2 regions of the Eubacterium ramulus genome follow, and region 2 is predicted to be linked to the other one. Evidence: predicted binding sites of a transcription regulator. Region 2 holds the regulator's gene; the other holds the start of a gene.
The links. The regulator HrcA, encoded in region 2, represses chaperone genes, less so after heat shock. The targets are predictions, from matches to a motif close to TGTTAGCACTCNNNNNNNNNGAGTGCTAACA.

Region 1: the regulator HrcA is predicted to act here: its motif matches at 4,158-4,188, upstream of ACIRUQ_RS14665 (Hsp20/alpha crystallin family protein).

Annotation. Positions count from the first base shown of each region.
Region 1 is NZ_CP173382.1:3,161,931-3,173,616, reverse strand. It holds gene ACIRUQ_RS14685 (extracellular solute-binding protein) at 1-775, opposite strand, end outside; gene ACIRUQ_RS14680 (hypothetical protein) at 914-1,114, opposite strand; gene ACIRUQ_RS14675 (LCP family protein) at 1,111-2,283, opposite strand; gene ACIRUQ_RS14670 (hypothetical protein) at 2,433-3,194, opposite strand; gene ACIRUQ_RS14665 (Hsp20/alpha crystallin family protein) at 3,546-4,007, opposite strand; gene ACIRUQ_RS14660 (ATP-binding protein) at 4,531-5,301, opposite strand; gene ACIRUQ_RS14655 (DUF3791 domain-containing protein) at 5,503-5,748, opposite strand; gene ACIRUQ_RS14650 (DUF3990 domain-containing protein) at 5,745-6,215, opposite strand; gene ACIRUQ_RS14645 (DUF3791 domain-containing protein) at 6,212-6,451, opposite strand; gene ACIRUQ_RS14640 (M56 family metallopeptidase) at 7,143-8,534, opposite strand; gene ACIRUQ_RS14635 (BlaI/MecI/CopY family transcriptional regulator) at 8,521-8,910, opposite strand; gene ACIRUQ_RS14630 (glycoside hydrolase family 13 protein) at 9,279-11,387, opposite strand.
Region 2 is NZ_CP173382.1:1,549,517-1,561,202, reverse strand. It holds gene lepA (translation elongation factor 4) at 1-1,159, shown strand, start outside; gene hemW (radical SAM family heme chaperone HemW) at 1,242-2,474, shown strand; gene hrcA (heat-inducible transcriptional repressor HrcA) at 2,723-3,766, shown strand; gene grpE (nucleotide exchange factor GrpE) at 3,804-4,415, shown strand; gene dnaK (molecular chaperone DnaK) at 4,490-6,367, shown strand; gene dnaJ (molecular chaperone DnaJ) at 6,567-7,736, shown strand; gene ACIRUQ_RS07345 (ABC-ATPase domain-containing protein) at 7,755-9,464, shown strand; gene prmA (50S ribosomal protein L11 methyltransferase) at 9,626-10,576, shown strand; gene ACIRUQ_RS07335 (16S rRNA (uracil(1498)-N(3))-methyltransferase) at 10,579-11,328, shown strand; gene ACIRUQ_RS07330 (cysteine desulfurase family protein) at 11,322-11,686, shown strand, end outside.

The sequences.
Region 1 (11,686 bases), 1.6 Mb from region 2:
CCGGTGTCTCAAACCGGCTGATCACAGTCCGGCAACTCTCCCGGTCTGTCACTGCATAGGGAACTGTCTCCAATGTTCCGATCTCCTCATACTTTTCATTATTCAGATACCACAGCGCATTCCATGCACGGTTGTCCGTGATCAGCGCCGCATCCTGATATCTTCCGTCCGCTTTTGCCGCATACAGATACTGCTGCATGCTGTCAAAGTCTGTCACCTCCGGCAGATTCCATTCCTCCAGCAAATCTGTCCGGTAGAAAAATCCTCCACCGGTGTCGCTGATGGTATCTTTGTTAAACTGTGGAATGCCATACAGACCACCGTTCCACTCAAGATTCGTCAGATAATCCTCCCGATAGGACTCATAATGTGCAAACAGCTCCGGTACCACGTCCCGATAAGCATTCAGATTTAGAAATGCTCCCTTCGCCACCTGCTGATAATAATCTGAAAAATTTCCATTTGAGATAAAATCATATTTCCCGGATGCGATAGCCATGTTCAACTGGGAACGCTCATCCCCCCACGGGATATAATCAAACCGCAGATGACATCCCAGTTCCTCTGTCATGGCATCCAGCTCCTCATAAAATTCGTCCATTCCATTTTCCGGCAATTGTCCAAGAGTGATTGCCTTCAGTGTTACATAGTTGCCCGTCTGTGCGTCATTGCTGTCCGTCTGCTTTTTGCTGTTGTCCCCTGCCTGTCCACAGGCCGACAGACACATTAACACTGCCACAAGCAACACTGCGAGTATCTGCTTTGCTCTTCCCATTATTTCTTCTCCTGTTTTTCCACTTTTCCTCTATTGTAAAAAAACATAATTTATCTGTCAATTCAAGAAATATCATTCGTAAAGGAGCCTTAGCACAAAAAATCCCCACACAGATTTCTCTGCATGGGGATCTATTTTCTATTTGCTCTTTTTCCGATGGATATACATCCAACTGTCTGCATAATCCATTCGTTCCTGTTCCGACATCTTGACATACTGAGTATATTCCAATTTCACCGGCTGCATCATCACACCGTTGCATTTGAAACATTCCACAGAAGCCCGTCTCGAAACAGTACGCATCCACCCGCATTCCGGGCAAATGAACAAACGCATCATTCTGTTGTATCCTCCGTTGAACCGGATCCATCATCGGTTGTCTGTGTTCCGTTTCCAAAGAATTCATCCTGTCCGCTGAAACGGTTATCCGCCTTCCTTTCTGCCGTATATCCGCTCACATCCACAATGTGTTCGCTGTACTTTTTAACAGTCTCAGACGGTGTATAATTGTCTGTGCCATACAGTCTCTTGTGCAGCTCGATAACATTACTCTCCAGATCACATGGTGCTACCACGCTTCCGATGCTCTTGCTCGGAGTAAAGGTATCTTTGCTGTACGGGAATCCACCACTGTTTGCCATATCATATTTGATCATGACAGTTGCCATGCTGATAATGTCCTTCTTGTCCAGATCTGTAGAAATCTGTGGAAATACAGTATTGATCAGGCTGTTTAACTCTGGCAGACTTGCAGATTTTGCCTTCTTGATCATCTCTGTCAGAACACGGCGCTGACGCTCTGCCCGTTTGTAATCATCACCTGCTGTATAACGGATACGTGCATAAGATACTGCCTGTACACCGTTTAAGGTCTGCAATCCGGTATGTTCTACTTCTTCATCACTTCCACCTACATACTCGCTGGTGTAAGATACATAATCATTCAGATATTTACGTTCTTCCTCACTCTCAACATCAATATCTACACCACCGAGAATATCAATCGCCTGTGCAACCGCTTTGAAATCAAAGGCTACATAATTATCGATATCAATATCCAGGTTACGGTTCAGCATCGTCACTGCCTGCTCCGGTCCACCGTATGCGTAAGCCGCATTGGCTTTCTGGAACTTCTCCTCCTGTCCCTCACCGGCAACATTCAGATAGGTGTCACGATATACCGACATCAGATTTACTTCATGCGTATCATTGTTGATATTCATCAGCATGATCACATCACTGTTGCCGGACTCGTAAACACCCTGTTCACGGTTGTCCAGACCAAAACATGCAATGGTAGTATATCCTTCAAATGTTTTCTGAGTTTCTTCGGAAACCTCATTTTTTCCAACCTTTGTATTATCCAGTTTCTTTGATTTGATCAGATCCAGTTTACTGTACACAAACAGTGCACCTGCAACCAGGATCAAAATAATAATCTCAATAATAAATAGAATCAGTTTTCTTTTTCTTCTCTGTCTCTTGGAATTTTTTTTATTTCTTGCCATTTTTTATCTCCGTGTTTTCTTCGTCAACTCTTACCATTCAACGTTTGTAACTGCCCCGCCGGGACATGGCAGGACTATGCACGGTCAATTTTTTACATGCATGAAAATATCATACTCCAAGGACTATAAAAACTCAACTATTTATTTTCTTAAATTTTTTTAAACACTGCGGAACCGGTCGGCAATGATTTCTGCATCAGTTCATATACATCCTGACAGAATTTCTCTGTATGTTCAAACACAAGGATGTCAAAACGTGCATCCTTCTGCAGCTCATCTTTATCTCTCATGCGCATTGCAAAAATATACTCCCGGTTCCCGCCATCTACCAGACTTCCTGCCGGTGTCATGATATGATACTCCGGTGCATTTGCGTATGTACCGAAGAATCTTGCATCTTCCGCATTCGCCATATAGATCACACCATAATGCGGATCCGGCTCACCCTCGCCAAACGGACGCTCAATATCTGCTTCTGTCATGGGAAGCCATTCCAACTGTTCTTCATCCCACTTACAACAGGCATAAAACAATGCCAGATCAAAATTGCTGGTGAATTCCAGCCATTCCTCCGGACCGCCGGCACATTCTTTTCTGATCCCCGGAATATATTTGTCCGCAACATCGTACTTCTGCAGATTTTTTCCTGTCGGTGCATATGCATTTTCACCCCGGAAATAATTAGGCAGAGAAAACTGCTTGGTAAAGGTGCCATTCGGCAAAATGATACTCTGATTCATCTCATACCTGCGGCGGTCTTCCAGCGAAAGAATACCCTGCGTCGGTGTCCACGGAATCCCCTGACGTGCACAGGCATCGAGTTCCAGATTTAACAATAATGCTTTTTTTCGTTCCAACTGCTGTGACAAATGCATTTCTGCAATGTCCCTGATAGATACTCTCTTTTCCATCTCTTTTCTCCTAACATTGTAATATTCTTCTCAGAATCTCTGCAACATTCTGATTTGCAACTATTTTATCAATCTAGTCGTGTTTTTCAAGAGACTTTTACATAATTGTTTAACATCTGCTCACCTGTCGACAGCATTCGACACGATTTCGACAAAATCCGACACGGATTCGACAGCAACGCGCATAGAAAAACACAAAAAAACTCCGGTGAGAATTTTACTTCCCACCGGAGTTTTCGATACATATTTATCTTATTTTATGCTATGTCTGTCTGAATGTCCGATATCGGGCATTCCTTTTAAGGAACACACATCCGAGCATCCTGTCAACAAAAAATCCTGCTCCGGGCATTAGCCTTCGATAGAGATGAATTTATTTTTCTCCTCTACGGCCTTCTGTTCCTTCTTCGGAACGATGAAGCTCAGGATACCATTTTCATATTTCGGATGGATATCCTCTACATCAACGTGCTCGCCTACATAGAAGCTTCTGCTCATTCCGCCTGCATAACGCTCACGTCTTACATATTTTTTCTCTTTGTTCTCTTCATCTTTATCAAGACCTTTCGCTGCGCTCACGGTCAGTGTACCATTCTCCAGCTTCATGGTAATCTCGTCCTTCTTGAAGCCCGGAAGATCAATATCTACTTCATATCCGTTCTCGGTATCTTTGACATCAGTTTTCATCAGATTTTTTGCATGTTTACCATACAAAGCTTTCTCAATATTTGCATTGTCCGTAAAATCCGGAAATGCAAAGTCATTCATAAAATCATCAAATAAGTTTTCTCCAAAAATTCTAGGCATCATCATAGGTCATTACTCCTTTCAGTAACTATATTTTGTGCACATTCGGAGAATCCGAAGTGTTGATTACTTGAGCAACCAGATTTGAAATCTGCGGAACTTTTCTGTGTTCCTTTTATCTCTCTTCCTTTGTTCTAGTTGTAATATAGCACTTATTATTAGCCATGTCAAGCATCGAGTGCTAATTATTTTGTGAAAAATTTGTGAACGCTACGAGCCATGCACATTTACGTGAAAGAGCCATCTTTCAAGCTTGCTTGATAAAGATGGCTCTTTCATGGAAATGTATAGGGCGACAGCCCGACAGCGAGGGAAGTCTTTCCCGAGCTGTGCATGGCGGCTGCCACTACTTCACAGGGATTTTTCACTTACTCTCGCACTCAATTTTCTTGGTTTGACCACATTTTTACGACAAATTCTTGGAAAAATATATTCGTCTGATTTTCTTACCACGCCGGATTTGATATAAGTCCCATCTCATATTTGTAGCCAAATCATCTACTGAAAGTATTTTTTTACAGAAAACGCATTATCTCCCTTCCGTACTTTTTACATAAATAGTGCTTCGTGCCGCACCCTCTTTTCTTAAATAACCGTCCTTAACCATATTCAGCAAGATAGCTCTGGCTCTACGATGTTTTACATCTAAAATCTGTACTGTTTCAGCAGTAGTAATAGAGCCATTTTCCAATACATATTTATAGATTTGTTGTTCCTGTTCACTATCCGGCATTTTCTCAGTCGTATCTGGCACTTCATTGCCACTATTCGGCATTTTTTTCATATTATCTGGCACTATTTCTGTTTTATCCGGCACTTTATTGTCACTATCTGGCATTTTGTCAATAGTATCCGGCACTTTAATGGCATTATTGAGGTCATTGAGGTCAACAGTGCCGTCAACCTGTCTTCGATAAATATTGATACGCAAATCAACTTCGCCACCAATAAACTCCGGCTCCTGCAGTCCGGCAGCTTTTACTTTGTCTATAATTCTCGGAATACCGCTTCCCCAATGTTCAATCAGATTCATGTAAGCAAACGCATGAGCAAGAGCTTCATTTCTAATTTTAGAATAACCTTCTTTCATACGCTCCAGCGTTTGTCCCATTGGCAGCTTTCCTGGGGAAGTAATTTCTAATCGATTGTCATATACCGCCACCTGTATCGTACCATGATCCAGATAACTACGATGTACCATAGCATTAATAATCAACTCACGAATGGCATCCGGTGGAATCTCATAAACGTCCTGGCGATAAATTCCCACAATAGTAGCACCCAAATGAATATTTCTCAAAACAAACTGAAATGCTTCGTCTATCTGCTCCCAAAGCGGACCGGTATATTCTCTACGGTCAACAAATACTGCTTAAATCTTGAATATTATCTTCACTTATTTTCATGGAATCATACAATCCTGCCGTCTGTAAAAAATCAGCAAATACATTAGCTTTATCAGAAACTATATTGGATGGTATTGAATCAAAAATATTATGTCTCACTTTATTCTCACCTTTACTACCGCATTTTCAGGCACTTTCTCCTCATATTCCTGTTTCAATTCCTCTGCCAAATACGCATCACTCATGCAGTGCATATCGGAGACACCGTCACGAATCAGCTGATAAACCTGGGAATGATAAAAGAAATCCAATGCCGCATCCAGTGAAAGTCCCTGCTGTTTAGCAAAACATTCAATAATACGGCTATATTTTTTCTGAAGCAAAATTGGATTTGCTGTCATAGTGTTTCACTCCCTTCAAAATGCAACAGAGACAATGCTTTCTCTGTGCGGAAACATATTTGCAGGTTCGGCTTTTCATAACGCAGGCGATTGATAGCTTCCGCCTTATCAATCAGCCCATCAAAGAACAGCTCCACAGTATTGAACACCTTATCATTGGCAACACCACCCACAACAAGGTCATAATCTGTCGAATCTTTTCCACTGCGGCAGTTCAGAATGAAATCCAGCCATTCTTCAGAATAAGAATCGAATTTCAGCGTTTTCAGCTCGTTTTCTTGACTTTCATCGTATTCATACCGGGAGATAATGCCATCTTTCCCACGGCGTTTGAATTTACCGCACCACTTCGCAGCCTGTTCATACAGCGGCGTGACATAAAAGCCACGCCCAAAATCTACGTTAGGGCGGGAATGAGCCAAATCCGGCTTTACAATCTCTAAGAAAGAACCATGATAGAGAATCATACTTCCACACCCCTTTCTTTCATCAGATCAAGGAGGTCATCAACGATATATTCCCGGCTCTGGGTATGCAGCACTTCATATTCTGGGACAATATATCCGTTCAGAATGTCACTCTGTTCGGTAAATGCCTGATAAACACGTTCTGCATCCACCCCCAGCTTTGCCGCTACATTTTCAATGCAAAATACAGTAAACTCTAGCTCACTGGAATTTTTGATTTTTTCATCCGTCATCATACGCAAGTCCTCCTTACTTTATTTTAGTCAAAACATCCTTGGAAATTGCATAATTCTTCTTGCCATCCAGTACCAAATGTTTCTGTCTTGCTAAAAATGCAAAATCCGATCCCATTTCCAGAATAAATTTTTCCAATTCCCTTATATAACTTGAAATGCCAAATTGGCATTTCAAAACCACACTAACTGCTTACTGTTATATTACCCTATTTTTCTCATTATGCCTACTGCTATTTCATGTTCTCACATAATAATGAGGTTGCAATCCACGACCTCATCACTTTCATTTAAATATAAATCAATTCCTTGAGAATAATCTCTTCCGCAATCGCTCTGTGTTGATTATCAGCTCTTACCCATGCCATTTGATCTACAGGACAAAAATCGATTTCCATTATCAAGAGTTGAGTGCTAATTTTTTTTGAAATTTTTTGAGAGGAAATTACGATGAATTTCCTCTCAAAAAGAGCAAAGCGTCAGCAGGTGTACTCTGTCCAGAACAAAGCACTTCTGCTGACGCTTTCTTTTATCTCTTTTTCATCCATTTATTTTTTATACAGCGGACACCTTCCCGACGGAAATAATTTCAGATCAAATCTTCTGATATTCTCCTTATAACGACACGCATAGGGTACATCATTCAACTACTCCGCTATGTACAATGTGATACGTCGTGTATCTCAAAACCATACTATTTAATAAAATAGCCTGCTGCACGGATTTGTTTGGATCTCATATTCTCTACATACACATAATAAGTGCCTGTGGTCTCGCAGTTAAATGTCTTTGTAACCTGATGCATTCCGTTGACATAAAGCATCGAACCATCCGGTCTGCGGATACCGACATGATGATATCTGTCATCATATACATAGCAGGAAACAACAATAGTGGAACCAGCTTTTTTAATAAAGCCTACTGAACGAGCAAAATTATTTCCCGGTATTTTCCAGTCAAAATTTCTCTGTATGCTTAATGGTTCTAATAACGCATCGTCATAAACAATCGCATTGTCCCATTTTTCCTCATCCACCTGATCTGCCGGAATCACATACTCCTGTAAATCGTCGTTATCCACTACGTCCACTTCTTGCACTCTAGTCTTGCAATATAAATTATTCTGCTGACTTGCTACCTGTACGCTTGATGCAAATGCTGTCACCGAACTGCCAATCACCAAAGTCAGTGCCAATAATACACTTACTCCCGTTTTCTTTCCTGCTTTCTGCCATCTAATCATATACTCCACTCTCTTTCCCAGTGACTGTTCACTGTTTAGTTTCGAAACAAAAGCAGGTAAATTTTCAGAATACTGTTCTTCCATCTGGCTAAATCGCCATAAAAGATCAAAATATTTTCTGGCATGTCCACCTAAAAAGCGGCTGCACACATGAATATCACAGGAAATATCGCCCCATGCATCCAAGTCTTTCAGATAAAAGCGTAACACAGGATTAAACCAATTGATAAGAACTATGACCATTGCAATTTTCTTTCCCAAGTTATCTTTACGTACAATATGTGTACTTTCATGCATTAAAATTATCTCAATATCTTCTTTTGAATAATTCAATGTTTTGAATGCAATCGTATGGTGAAAAATCCCCATAACACAAGGCGAATCAACCGTAAAATTCGTACAAAATCTAATACGATTCCAATTTTTCTTAGGATAAAAACGCCTCAAAATTGCACGGTACTCATCTCCACGAAACGGAAGATTATTTCGATACATTATACGGTACTTTTTCCACTTTCCCGCATAATATACTACACAAATACCAATCATACCTATAATCCATGTCACTAGGCATAGCTGAATCAGTAAATGAATTTCGAGATTCCCAAAAAAGCCATCTCCGATAGTGGCTGATCCATAGAAAAATCCAACTTTGCACCTGATATAGATATATCCCAACGGCACAATATAAAACAGCAATACCAGCCGATACAGCGGATATATGATCCGTATTGCATTATATTTCTTTGCGACCAGTGCCAGAAGTTTACACAACAGATATGCAACCGTACCGGTCAGCGAATTCAAAACAATTACATAAAAGAAAAAATTAATCCAGTTCATCCATTAAGCTTCTTAAATCTTTCAGATTTTCTTCTGAATTTTTTTCTTTCTCACCCTTTACAAACAATGCTGAAAGAAACTCTGTCGGTGTTCCCGGTTCTCCCCAGTAATGAACTAACTCATCCATCTGAGATGAACGGTATTCTTCCTCTGTTACTTCCGGATGATAAAGAAAAACTTTTCCAGATCTGCGCATGGTAAGATAGTTCTTTCTCACCAGGTGTGCCAGATAGGTAGAAATTGTCTGCGGTCTCCAGTTTTTATCAAACCGCTCATTCACCATTGTTACCAACTGTGATAAGGCCAGTTCTTCCGGTGTATCCCAGATACATTTCATTATCAACATCTCAATATTTGTTAAATCATTCTCCAGCATAGCCATTCCTCCTGATAGATTCCTTATAAACCTATATCTTTTTCTTTTGTTTTTGCGAATCAGACACTGTGCTACAATATGATAGGTCTATCCCGATTTCTGGTATTACAAGTTACACAGCGTTTCATTCGCTGCGCTCATTGTACCATGTCACTATTTGTTTGACAACAAAAGAAAGTATGAATACTGCTATACTATGAATTCTTTTAAAAATAACACCTACGATATTAAAATGTTGAACATGAAGTTTGTTCTGAATCTTACAAACTTTTGTTTCATCACCTCTTGTTACGATTCAAGTATAGCATAGCCTACATGGCTTATTCAACTAATTCTGTCAGATTAAATTAGTGTTTATATGTGTTGTTTTAGTCCTCTTCTGACTGATGTCGCAACACAACAGCAGAATATTTTGGAAGCGTCAGTTTCAGATAGCTTCTTTCTACCTGATAGGTTACCGGTGCCATGGAATAATTGTCTTCCGAAGAATACATGATCTGCGTCATCTGACAGGAAGACGGTACCCCGGCTCCACACACGCCAATCTCCATACTTCTTGTATAACCATCATTATTTACTACAATGATAAACTGCTGTGCCCGGTTAAATCTCGCATAACAGAGGATATTTCGATCTCCGCGCAGAAACTTGACAGAACCGGTGCGAAGTGCAGGATTTTCCCGATGAATCCGAATCATATCCCGATGAAAACGGATCAGAACTTTATCCTCTTTTCCCCACGGATACGTTCTGCGGTTATCCGGATCCGTAAATCCGCACAGACCTGCTTCATCTCCATAATACAGTGTCGGAGCACCCGGCCAGGTCATCTGAATGACAACTGCCTCTTTCATGATCCCTTTATTGACACCTTCCGAAGCTGCCTGTGTTCCCAGATTTGCCGCCCGTCCCACCTTATGGTTTGTTCTGGTCAGGAAGCGGGAATGATCATGATTGGACAGCTGGTTCATTGCACACTGCAGAGAGGATGTTGCAAAACTTGCCATATAGTGTGTCATGGTATTCTCATAATTTTCTATATTGCCCAGCATATAGTCTTTATATTCATCACTGTGTTTTTCCATACCGGTCAGGAACCAGGTCATCGGCTCCATAAAAGCATCATAGTTCATGACGCTGTCCCACTGATCACCCTGTAACCAGTCTTTCGGATCGCCGTAATGTTCTGCCAGGATCAGTGCTTCCGGGTTTGCCTCTTTTACCACGTTACGGAACTTTTTCCAGAACAGGTGGTTATACTCCTGGCTGTGTCCCAAATCAGCTGCCACATCCAGACGCCAGCCGTCTGCATTGTATGGCGGAGATACCCATTTTTTCGCCACATTGAGAATATAGGCTTCCAGTTCCGGAGACTCCTCATAATTCAACTTTGGTAAAGTATCGTGTCCCCACCAGCCCTCGTATGTCAGATTATCCGGAAATGCGTTGTCATTCTGGAAATGGAAATAACTATGGTATGGGCTGTCCTTTGTTGCAAAAGCACCTGGCTCAAAGTCTTCTGCATCATCGTATATTTTTTCCCGATCCAGCCATTTGTTAAAGGATCCACAGTGATTGAACACGCCATCCAGAATGACACGCATGCCACGGCGGTGCGCCTCCTCGACCAGTTTGATAAATAACTGGTTGCTGGCCTCCAGATTTTTCTTATTTGTTACACGGGCCTTATACAGAGAAGCCTGGCGATTGTCGCAGCAGTCCTGCGGCATCGGTTCGCCGCCATCCTCTACGATCACACCAAAATGTGGATCGATATAGTCGTAATCCTGTGTATCATACTTGTGACTGGATGCGGACACAAACAACGGATTGAAGTAGAGCACTTCCACACCAAGTTCTTCCAGATAATCCATTTTGGACAGTACACCTGCCAGATCACCACCATAGAAGTTTGCCACGTCGAAATCTTCCGGACATTTATCCCAGTTTTCTACCTGCTTTGTCTGACGGTTGATGTAATAATATTCACCGGTTTTCACGTCATTGGAGGTATCTCCGTTACAGAAGCGATCGGTAAAAATCTGATACATAACCGCACCTTTTGCCCACTTCGGCGTAGAAAATCCCGGAATGATGCAAAACTCGTACTGTGGTCGGAAATCTCTGGATACACCTGCCCGGTCATAGGTACAGCGCAGCATACCGGATATGATTTCAAAATGATATTTGTACTGTTCCTCACCGACACGGATTTCCGCCTCATAATAGTCAAAATCACGATCACAATCTGTCAGATACATTTCAATGTGCTCATCTTCATGGCAGAGCACCACCAGGTCCACATTATCGGCAGCGGTCCGGAAACGAATTTTCACGGTGTCACCTGCCTTTGGTTCCGGCGGCATCCGGTAATCTGCTGTTCCATCAGAGAATAACGCCCGCTTTCTCAGAATCGGCCGCATCTGCAGAATATAATTTTCCACACTGTTAAATTTCTGTACTGAATCATATGTCATTTCTTTTCCCTCGGTAAATACTTATTTTTCTATCATACTATTAATGCAAACAGTAGCATCTTATATGTTTTTTAATATTATTTGTTACACATAGTGTGCTTTATCAGCCAACATTATAGAAACAGAACACACATTTTACATAACATAAGAAATCGGGAAATCTTTTCTCGGCAAGCGATTTAGCGAGTGACTGATTTTCACAAGGTTTTGCGCGAGTGGGAGGCGACCAGCTTCTATAGGAGCCGGGAACGAGCGCGATGAAACCGCAGTGAAATGAAGGTAACGAGTGACTAGCTGCT
Region 2 (11,686 bases):
AGGTACGGTTCGTGTCGGTACGCCAATCAAAATGATGGCGACAGGTGCCACAGCAGATGTTGTGGAGGTCGGATATTTTGGCGCAGGTCAGTTTATCCCTTGCGAAGAATTATCTGCCGGCATGGTAGGTTATATCACAGCTAGTATCAAAAATGTACAGGATACCCGTGTGGGTGATACGATCACCAACCGTTCCAATCCGTGTGCAGAACCGTTGCCGGGTTATAAGAAAGTAAATCCAATGGTTTACTGTGGTCTGTATCCGTCTGATGGTGCAAAATATCCGGATCTGCGTGATGCGCTGGAAAAACTGCAGTTAAACGATGCAGCACTTCAGTTTGAACCGGAGACATCTGCGGCACTGGGCTTTGGTTTCCGCTGTGGATTTTTAGGTTTGCTGCATCTGGAAATTATTCAGGAACGTCTGGAGCGCGAATATAATCTGGATCTGGTAACGACAGCCCCTGGCGTTATTTATAAAGTTCACAAAACGGATGGAACCGTGATGGATCTGACAAATCCGTCCAATATGCCGGATCCGTCTGAGATTGATTATATGGAAGAACCGATGGTAAGTGCGGAGATCATGGTAACCAGTGAGTACATTGGTGCGATCATGGATTTGTGTCAGGAGCGTCGAGGCATTTATATCAGTATGGAATATATGGAGGAGACACGTGCGCTGATCAAATATGATCTTCCGTTAAATGAAATCATTTATGATTTTTTTGACGCATTGAAATCCCGTTCCAGGGGATATGCGTCCTTCGATTATGAAATGAAGGGATACACCCGTTCTGATCTGGTAAAACTGGACATCCTTATTAATAAAGAAGAAGTGGATGCACTTTCCTTTATCGTATTCTCAGGCAGTGCATATGAGCGTGGCCGTAAGATGTGTGAGAAGTTAAAAGAAGAGATTCCGCGTCATCTGTTTGAGGTTCCGATTCAGGCGGCAGTCGGTGGAAAAGTCATTGCGCGTGAGACTGTTCGTGCGATGCGCAAAGACGTACTGGCGAAATGTTACGGTGGTGATATTTCCCGAAAGAGAAAACTTCTGGAGAAACAGAAAGAAGGTAAAAAACGTATGCGTCAGGTCGGAAATGTAGAGATCCCGCAGAAAGCGTTTATGAGTGTTCTGAAACTGGATGATAAATAGAAAACGGGTTATGCTGCTAACATACGCATTGGCATATAAATGCGAAAACAATGCAAAGCAGCGTGATTAACAGGGGAAATATATGAAAGAATTAGAATTATATCTTCATATTCCTTTTTGTGAACGAAAATGTGCATATTGTGATTTCTTATCTGCACCGGCTGATCTGCCGGTGCGGATTTCTTATATAAAGAAGTTACAGGAAGAGATTGTATATTGCGGGGCACAATATGGGGAATATCAGGTGAGCAGTATCTTTTTTGGCGGCGGAACACCGACAATCCTGGAAGGATACCAACTCGCAGCTATACTGGAAACGGTAAAAGAGCATTTTAATATAACGACAGATGCAGAAATTACAGTGGAGTGCAATCCAGGCACATTGACAGCAGGGAAAGCGGAAAAACTGGTGCAGGCGGGATTTAACCGGCTCAGTATGGGACTGCAGTCCGCGGATGACAGAGAATTGCATCTTCTGGGACGAATCCACAATTTTGCACAGTTCCTGGAAAGTTATGATCTGGCGAGAAAAGCCGGTTTTCGGAATATCAATGTAGATCTGATGTCAGCATTGCCGGGACAAACGCTGAAAAGCTGGCAGGATACATTGCAGAAAGTGACAGCACTGCGCCCGGAGCATATTTCTGCGTACAGTCTGATCATCGAGGAAGGCACACCATTTTACGAGCGTTTTGCGGAAGATGAACGGATTCGGGAGGAAGGTGGTCATCCGAGACTGCTTCCGGAGGAAGACGTAGAACGGCAGATGTATGAACTGACGGAAACTTTTTTACACACAAAAGGGTATGAGCGGTATGAGATATCCAATTATGCAAAGCCAGGATACGAATGCCGGCATAACTGCGGCTACTGGACCAGGAAAGATTATCTGGGACTGGGACTGGGAGCATCTTCTCTGGTGGAGCATCAGAGGTTTCAGAATACATCGGAACTGAAGACGTATCTTGAGCAGGAGTATTCACCACAATGTGAAGGTCAGCATGAACGTATAGCAGAAACAATCCAGTTACAGGAAGAAACTGGATTAACCCAGACAGGGCATCATATTCACATAGAAACTTTAGACAAAAAATCTGAGATGGAAGAATTTATGTTTCTGGGCCTTCGTCTGATGGCAGGAATTTCCCGACAGCAGTTTGAAAAAAAATTTCAGGTCACACTGAACAGTGTCTATGGCGAGGTACTTCGAAAATTAAAGGGAGAACAGCTAATCGAAGAGGTAGCAGGTTATGTGCGCCTGACGGAGCATGGTATAGATGTCAGCAACTATGTGCTGGCGGAGTTTTTACTGTAATTTTTTATGATCATCAGCAGAATCGTATCGAATAGAAAAAATAAGAAGTAAGATAGAATGTGCACCCGGGGGCTTTCTAAGTGAGTTGTTCTGCTTATAAAACGTAGAAAAAATAAAAATATGAAAAAAATAAAAATAGATGTTGACAAAGAAAAACGATAGTGCTACATTAGGTAATGAAGATATTAGCACTCCAAACAGTCGAGTGCTAACAAAGAAAAAGCATCAATTACAGGAGCATGAAATACATGAGCGAAGGATTGGACGAAAGAAAAACGAAAATTTTACATGCAATCATTCAGACTTATCTGGAAACGGGTGAGCCGGTTGGCTCCAGAACGATCGCAAAAGCGTCTGATCTGAACCTCAGTTCCGCAACGATCCGTAATGAGATGTCAGATCTGGAGGAACTTGGATACATCGTTCAGCCGCATACTTCGGCAGGACGTATTCCATCGGATAAAGGGTACCGCTTTTATGTGGATCATCTGATGGAGGAGAAAGATCATGAGATTTCCGACATGAAGGAATTTGTGATTGAGAAGACAGAACGCATGGAATTTGTTTTAAAACAGATCGCAAAGATGCTGGCAGTAAATACCAATTATGCAACTGTCGTATCCGCACCTCAGACCCACCACGGAAAAGTCAAATTTATTCAGCTTTCCGCGGTAGATGATTCCCAGGTTCTGGCAACAATCATGTTGGATGGCAACATCGTAAAGAACAAGATCATTCATACAAGTGAGACACCGAATCAGGAGACAATGTTGAAGTTAAACATTTTGCTGAACGGAAGTTTAAATGGTCTTGCCCTTGAGGAGATCAACCTTGGAACCATCTCCAGATTGAAGGAGCAGGCAGGTATTCACAGTGCCATGGTAAGCGATGTGCTGGATGCAGTTGCTCAGGCCATTCAGGAAGATGAAGACCTTGAGATTTACACCAGCGGAGCAACAAATATTTTCAAATATCCGGAATTGAGTGATTCGGAACGGGCAAGCGAACTGATCAGTGCTTTTGAAGAAAAGCAGGAATTCAAGGATCTGTTCACTGCTGACAAAGAAAACGGAAATCCGGGAACCGGCATTCAGGTATACATCGGAAATGAAAGCCCGATGCAGGGAATGAAAGACTGCAGTGTGGTGACAGCCACCTACGATCTTGGAAAAGGAATCCGGGGAACCGTCGGAATCGTCGGACCGAAACGTATGGATTACGAAAAAGTGGTTGACAACCTGCGAACCTTAAAGGTTCAGCTGGATGATATATTTAAAAAGACAGATGAGTAGTCATTAAAAATGATGAAAGCGGAAAGGTGGGATTTCGATGGCAGAGAATAAAAACATCAGTCCGGAAGAGATGGAAGAAGAAATCTTAGAAAATGAAGAAATAAATGATACAGCAGAGGAAGAAACCGTAGAAGAAGCCGAGGAGGCTGTAGCAGAAGAACCGGAAACTGAGAAAGAAAAAGGGTCTTTTTTCAAAAAGAAAGAGAAGAAAGACAAAAAAGATGAGAAAATCGAAGAACTTACAGACAGAGTCAGAAGACAGATGGCTGAGTTTGATAACTTCCGGAAACGGACAGAAAAAGAGAAGACACAGATGTTTGAGACCGGTGCAAAAAGTATCGTAGAAAAAATACTTCCGGTTGTTGATAATTTCGAACGTGGTCTTGCAGCTGTCACAGAGGAAGAAAAAGGAACTCCTTTCGTGGAAGGTATGGAAAAAATCTACAAGCAGATGATGACTGTGCTGGAGGAAGCAGGAGTAAAACCGATTGAGGCAGTTGGACAGGAATTTGATCCGAATCTGCACAATGCAGTTATGCATGTCGAGGATGAGGAATTCGGTGAGAACATCATCGCAGAAGAATTCCAGAAAGGCTACACATACCGTGATTCCGTGGTTCGCCACAGCATGGTAAAAGTAGCTAATTGATATTGCCATTAACGATTATTCGTTAAATATAAAAACAAGCTAATTCAGGAAACAATATATAGGAGGACACGATTATGAGCAAGATTATTGGTATTGACTTAGGAACAACAAACAGCTGCGTAGCAGTTATGGAAGGTGGTAAACCGGTAGTTGTAGCAAATACAGAAGGAGCAAGAACAACACCGTCAGTGGTAGCTTTTACAAAAACAGGTGAGAGACTGGTAGGTGAGCCGGCAAAACGTCAGGCTGTTACAAACGCAGAGAAAACAATCTCTTCTATCAAGAGAGAGATGGGTACAGATTACAAGAAAGAGATCGACGGAAAGAAATATTCTCCGCAGGAGATTTCCGCAATGATCCTTCAGAAATTAAAAGCAGATGCTGAGAACTACTTAGGCGAGAAAGTATCTGAAGCTGTTATCACAGTTCCGGCATATTTCAACGATGCTCAGCGTCAGGCGACAAAAGATGCTGGTAAGATTGCAGGACTTGATGTAAAACGTATTATCAATGAGCCGACAGCAGCAGCTTTAGCATATGGTCTGGACAATGAAAAAGAGCAGAAAATCATGGTTTATGACCTTGGTGGTGGTACATTCGATGTATCTATCATTGAGATCGGTGATGGTGTCATTGAAGTATTATCTACATCAGGTGATAACAGACTTGGTGGTGATGACTTCGACCAGAAAATCACAGATTATATGATCGCAGAGTTCAAAAAACAGGAAGGTGTAGATCTTTCTACAGATAAAATGGCTCTTCAGAGATTAAAAGAAGCCGCTGAGAAAGCGAAAAAAGAGCTTTCTTCTGCAACAACAACAAACATCAACCTTCCGTTCATCACAGCTACTGCTGAGGGACCGAAACATTTCGATATGAACCTTACCAGAGCAAAATTTGATGAGTTAACACGTGACCTGGTTGACAGAACAGCAGTTCCAGTACAGAACGCGTTAAAAGATGCAGGTATCACAGCTTCTGAACTTGGTCAGGTACTGTTAGTAGGTGGTTCTACACGTATCCCGGCTGTACAGGATAAAGTAAAACAGCTGACTGGCAAAGAGCCAAGTAAATCACTGAACCCAGATGAGTGCGTAGCAATCGGTGCTTCTATCCAGGGTGGTAAACTTGCAGGCGATGCTGGTGCCGGTGAAGTATTACTGCTTGATGTAACTCCACTTTCCTTATCCATCGAGACAATGGGTGGTGTAGCTACAAGACTGATCGAGAGAAATACAACAATCCCGACAAGAAAGAGCCAGATTTTCTCCACAGCAGCAGATAACCAGACAGCTGTAGATATTAACGTAGTACAGGGTGAACGTCAGTTCGCTAGAGATAATAAATCTCTTGGGCAGTTCCGTCTGGATGGAATCCCGCCAGCACGTCGTGGTGTTCCGCAGATTGAGGTTACGTTCGATATCGATGCAAACGGTATTGTAAATGTATCTGCAAAAGACCTTGGAACAGGCAAAGAGCAGCATATCACAATCACAGCAGGATCCAATATGTCTGATGATGAGATCGATAAAGCTGTAAAAGAAGCTGCAGAGTTTGAGGCTCAGGATAAGAAGAGAAAAGACGCGATCGATACAAGAAACGATGCTGATTCCTTCGTATTCCAGACAGAGAAAGCACTTGAGGAAGTTGGTGCAGGTGTATCTGATGCTGAGAAAGCTCCGGTACAGGCAGATCTGGATGCATTAAAAGCACTCCTTGAGGCTCATCCGGAAGCTGACAAGATGACAGACGCAGAGTTAGATGAGATGAAAGCTGCAAAAGAGAAACTGATGGCAAGTGCGCAGCAGGTATTTGCAAAAATGTATGAGCAGGCACAGGCCGCACAGAGTGCAGCAGGTGCAGGTCCGGACATGAACGCAGGTGCTGGTCAGCAGACAGCAGGCGGTGCGGATGATGATGTGGTAGATGCTGATTATAAAGAAGTTTAATCAGGACTGAAATATACAGATCATCGCAGCAAATGTTATTACTCACCTTGCAGAAGTGGGAGTCTTCTCGACTGAGATAAATAACGCACCAGAGGGCAGAATGCCTTCTGGTGCATTGTTGGATTAATCTCAGCCGATGTTTGACTGTGGATTGAGACAAAAAGATACGAAAAATTAACATAAGGGATGGAGTTCAGATATGGCAGAACAGAAAAGGGATTATTACGAGGTGCTCGGCGTAGATCGCAGCGCGGACGATGCCACAATTAAAAAGGCATATCGTCAGCTGGCCAAAAAATATCATCCGGATGCAAACCCGGGAGACAAAGAGGCAGAGGCAAAATTCAAAGAGGCTTCGGAGGCATATGCAGTACTGAGTGACTCAGAAAAAAGACGACAGTATGATCAGTTTGGTCATGCTGCATTTGATGGTGGAGCCGGCGGTGCAGGTGCAGGCGGATTCGATTTTTCCGGCATGGATTTTGGCGATATGTTTGGTGATATTTTTGGTGACTTCTTCGGCGGCGGTTCCAGAAGAGGTGCGTCTAACGGTCCAATGAAAGGTGCCAACTTGAGAACCAGTGTCCGTATTACTTTTGAGGAAGCAGTGTTTGGCTGTGAAAAAGAAATTGATATGGTGCTGAAGGATGAATGTACTACCTGTGGCGGAACCGGAGCAAAACCTGGAACTTCTCCGGAGACCTGTACAAAATGCGGTGGAAAAGGTAAAGTTGTATTTTCCCAGCAATCTCTGTTCGGCATGGTTCAGAACGTTCAGACCTGTCCGGAATGTAACGGATCCGGCAAAATTATCAAAGATAGATGTACTTCATGCCGCGGAACCGGTTATACTTCCAGCAGAAAGAAGATCAAAGTGTCTATTCCTGCCGGAATCGATAACGGACAGAGTGTCCGCATCCGTGAAAAAGGTGAGCCGGGTGTCAATGGAGGACCGCGTGGCGATCTGCTGGTAGAGGTTATTGTATCTTCACATCCGATCTTCCAGCGTCAGGATATGAATATCTTTTCTACTGCACCGATTTCTTTTGCTCAGGCAGTGTTAGGAGGAGAAACAAGAATCAGCACCGTAGATGGTGATGTGATTTATGAAGTGAAACCAGGTACTCAGACAGATACAAGAATCCGTCTGAAAGGCAAAGGTGTTCCGTCTCTGCGCAACAAAAATATTCGTGGCGATCAGTATGTTACTCTGGTGGTACAGGTTCCGACATCGTTGAGTGCAGAGGCGAAAGAAGCATTGCGTGCATTTGATGCAGTATCCGGTGATTCTCTGCATACAGGTGCGGGAGAAGGCATAAAACAGGAGAAACATCACAAAAAGAGAGGCTTCTTCAAAAAAGAAGATTAATATAGTATAGGATTACGGATGTATAATAAAATAGATTTAAAAAATAAATTAGAATCGATTCATCGAAAAAGTTATCCGGCATATAAGTCACTGAGGGGAAGTTATACCTTCGGTGACTTTGTGCTGTCTATTGACCATGTGCAGGGAGATCCTTTTGCGGCACCATCTTCGCTGCATGTAGAACTTCCATTGAAAAAAGCAGGATTTCCGGAAAAATACCTGGAAAAAAGACATACAAAAACAGCACTGGAAGATTTGATTTTACGTAGTTTTTCGAAAGCACTGGATCAGTACAGTTTTAAGGCAAAAGGATCCGGAAAAAGTGGTTTGATCTCCACGAGCAGACCGGGACCGGAGGTTATGCGCCGAACAGCAGTGGAATTTAACAATATAGCATTGCTTGCACGATTTGAAGTCGGGTTTCCGGCAAACGGACGTACTATTAACGCACAGGAACTGGAGAAGATTTTGCTGGAATTTCTGCCGCAGATTGTGAAAACATGTCTGTTTTACCGGTCCTGGGAAAAATCAAAAATTCAGGCTTGCTATGAACTGGCAGAAAATCAGCAGAGAATCCGTGAAGTATTAGAAGAACGAAAACTGGTGGCTTTCTGCGCAAACGGAAGTATATTGCCGAGAAAGAGCGGTGTGTCAAGTCAACCGCTGAAAGATGCCATAGAATTTCAGTCTCCGGAAAGCATGGAGATTTCGATTGATCTACCCTTTGGCAACAGTATCCGCGGCATGGGAATACCGGAAGGCGTGACCTTGATCATCGGTGGTGGTTATCATGGCAAATCCACATTGCTGCAGGCATTGGAACAGGGGGTATATAATCATGTAAAGGGTGATGGAAGAGAATATGTGATTACCAGAGCAGATGCATTGAAGTTGCGGGCAGAAGACGGCCGTGCAGTGTCACATCTGGATTTGTCCCTGTTTATCCATGATCTTCCGAATGGAAAAGACACGCATTGTTTTTCTACAGAGGATGCCAGTGGAAGTACCTCTCAGGCCGCTGGTGTCCTGGAAGGAATGGAAGCTGAAACAAGCTGCTTCTTGATTGATGAGGATACCTCTGCAACAAATTTCCTTGTGCGGGATGCCTTTATGCAGCGCGTAGTCAGCGGAGATCAGGAGCCGATCACACCGTTTATTGCCAGAGTACGTGATCTGTATGAAAAAGTAGGAATTTCTACAATCCTGGTGGCAGGCAGCAGCGGAGCTTTTTTTCATGTGGCTGATACAATTATTCAGATGGATGCCTATCGGCCGAAGGATGTAAAAATGAGCGTAGAGGCATTATTGCCGGAATACCCACCGGCAGATTTATGCAGCAATGCAGAGCCTTTTACTCTTCCAACTGAAAAACGTATGTTTGTGATGGAACGGAAGATAAAGCGGCATGGTCGTGGAGAGCGGGAGGAACGTATCAAGATAAAAGTGATGGGAACGGACGGTTTTTCCATTGAACATAATATAGTGGATCTGCGCTGTGTGGAGCAGTTGATTGATACGGAACAGACAGCAGCTCTGGCCGCAATTTTAAAACATATCGTAAAAAGAGGCAGTATTTGCATGGAAATGCAGGAGCTGGTTGCTGAAATCAACACGTTGCTTAAAAAGAAGGGGATGGCAGCTTTCGTGGAAGGAACCCTTTCCTGTGGTTATGCCTATCCGAGAAAAGAAGAAATCTATCTGATGCTGAATCGTTTTCGCAGAGGATAAACAAAAAAACTCTTGTCGAATGATAGACTTATAGGTTACAATAAAAATATGTATGCATTGATGAGTCCTGTTGCCATGAGATTTTAAATGAGAATCCCTGGATTTCAGGACTAATCGGCATGTTCGGAACTATTGACAAATTGTATGGAGGAATATGTACGATGAAATGGGATAAATATACAATTGAAACTACCACAGAAGCGGAAGATTATATCAGCTGTACGCTGGCAGATCTTGGCATTGAAGGCATCGAGATCGAGGATAATGTACCGTTATCTGAATCCGATACTTCAAAGATGTTTATTGATATTTTACCGGAGCTTCCGCCGGATCAGGGCATTGGTTATGTCAGCTTTTATCTGGAAGCCGGTGAGGATCACAGCGGAAAATTAAAAGAAGTGGCAGAAGCGCTGGAAGAAATGCGCAGCTATGTAAATATCGGAAGCGGCAAGATCACAAGCAGTGAGACAGAGGATATCGACTGGATGAACAACTGGAAAGAATTTTTTCATTCCTTTACGATTGACGATATTCTGATCAAACCGACATGGGAAGAACTGGATCAGGCAGATCAGGACAAAATTTTGATTGAGATTGATCCTGGTATCTCCTTTGGAACCGGAAAGCATGAGACGACACAGCTTTGCATCCATCAGCTTCGTAAATATATGAAAGATGGCGATGAAGTACTGGATGTCGGATGTGGAAGCGGTATTCTTTCTATCGTGAGCCTGAAGCTTGGTGCAGGTCATCTGACCGGTACGGATATTGACGAGGATTGTATTACTTCTACTTATGAAAATTTTGAGGTAAATCATCTGAGCAGAGAACAGGGTGACTTTTATGTTGGGAACCTGATTGACGATACCGGACTTCAGGAAAAAGTCGGTACAGAGAAATATGATGTGGTTGTTGCTAATATTCTGGCAGATGTTATCATTCCGATGGCACCGGTGATTCCGGCACGACTGAAAAAAGACGGTGTATTCATTACTTCCGGAATCATTGATTTTAAAGAGAACGAAGTAAGAGAAGCGATTGAAAAAGCCGGCATGACAGTTCTGGAAGTGACACATCAGGGTGAATGGGTCAGCATCACGGCGAGGAAATAAACATGTATCAGTTTTTTGTGGATGATTGCCAGATTGGCAAAGAATATGTGACCATCACCGGAAGTGATGTCAATCATATCAAAAATGTGTTGCGGATGCGTCCGGGCGAAAAAATCCGGGTCAGCAGCAGTTCCAGAGACATGTTCTGTGAGATTGCGGAATTGACAGATGATTTTGTGCAGGCGGATATTCTGGATGAGGAAGCACCGGATACGGAGCTTCCGTCACGGATCTATCTGTTTCAGGGGCTGCCTAAAGGTGACCGTATGGAGTATATTATTCAGAAAGCAGTGGAACTTGGCGTGTATGAGATCATTCCGGTAGCGATGAAATACTGTGTGGTTAAACTGGATGCAAAAAAAGCCGGAAATAAGGTGAAACGCTGGCAGGCGATCAGCGAAAGTGCGGCTAAACAGTCCAAGCGCAGCAGAATTCCGGAAGTGCATGCGGTAATGAACTTCAAAGATGCAGTGGAGTATGCAAAACTGCAGGATATGATCCTGGTGCCCTATGAGAATGAGCGTGGTATGGAAGCAACCAGGGAAGCACTGAAAAAAGTAAAACCGGGACAGTCCATCAGCGTGTTTATCGGGCCGGAAGGCGGATTTTCTGAAGAAGAGATTGATGCGTTACGGCAGGATGCAGAGGTACTTTCCCTTGGAAAAAGAATTCTGCGTACAGATACGGCGGCAATCTGTGCCATGTCCATGCTGATGTTGGAACTGGAAGAAAAAACGGAGGGAGAATGCTGACAATGGAAGCATATCTGGATAATTCAGCCACCACAAGGTGTTCGGAGGCTGCAAAAAATAAAATGGTGGAAGCGTTGACGGTGGATTTTGGAAATCCGTCTTCTATGCATATGAAAGGTGTGGAAGCGGAAAAATATGTCAAAGAAGCAGCCACTGCCATCGCAAAGACACTGCGTTGCCAGGAAAAGGAAATTGTGTTTACTTCCGGAGGCACAGAGTCAAATAATCTGGCTATCATCGGAACGGCACTGGCAAACCAGCGTGCAGGCAGACATATTATTACTACCAGTGTAGAACATGCGTCCGTCAAAAACACGATGCGTTTTCTGGAGGAAGAGGGATTTGAAATCACCTATCT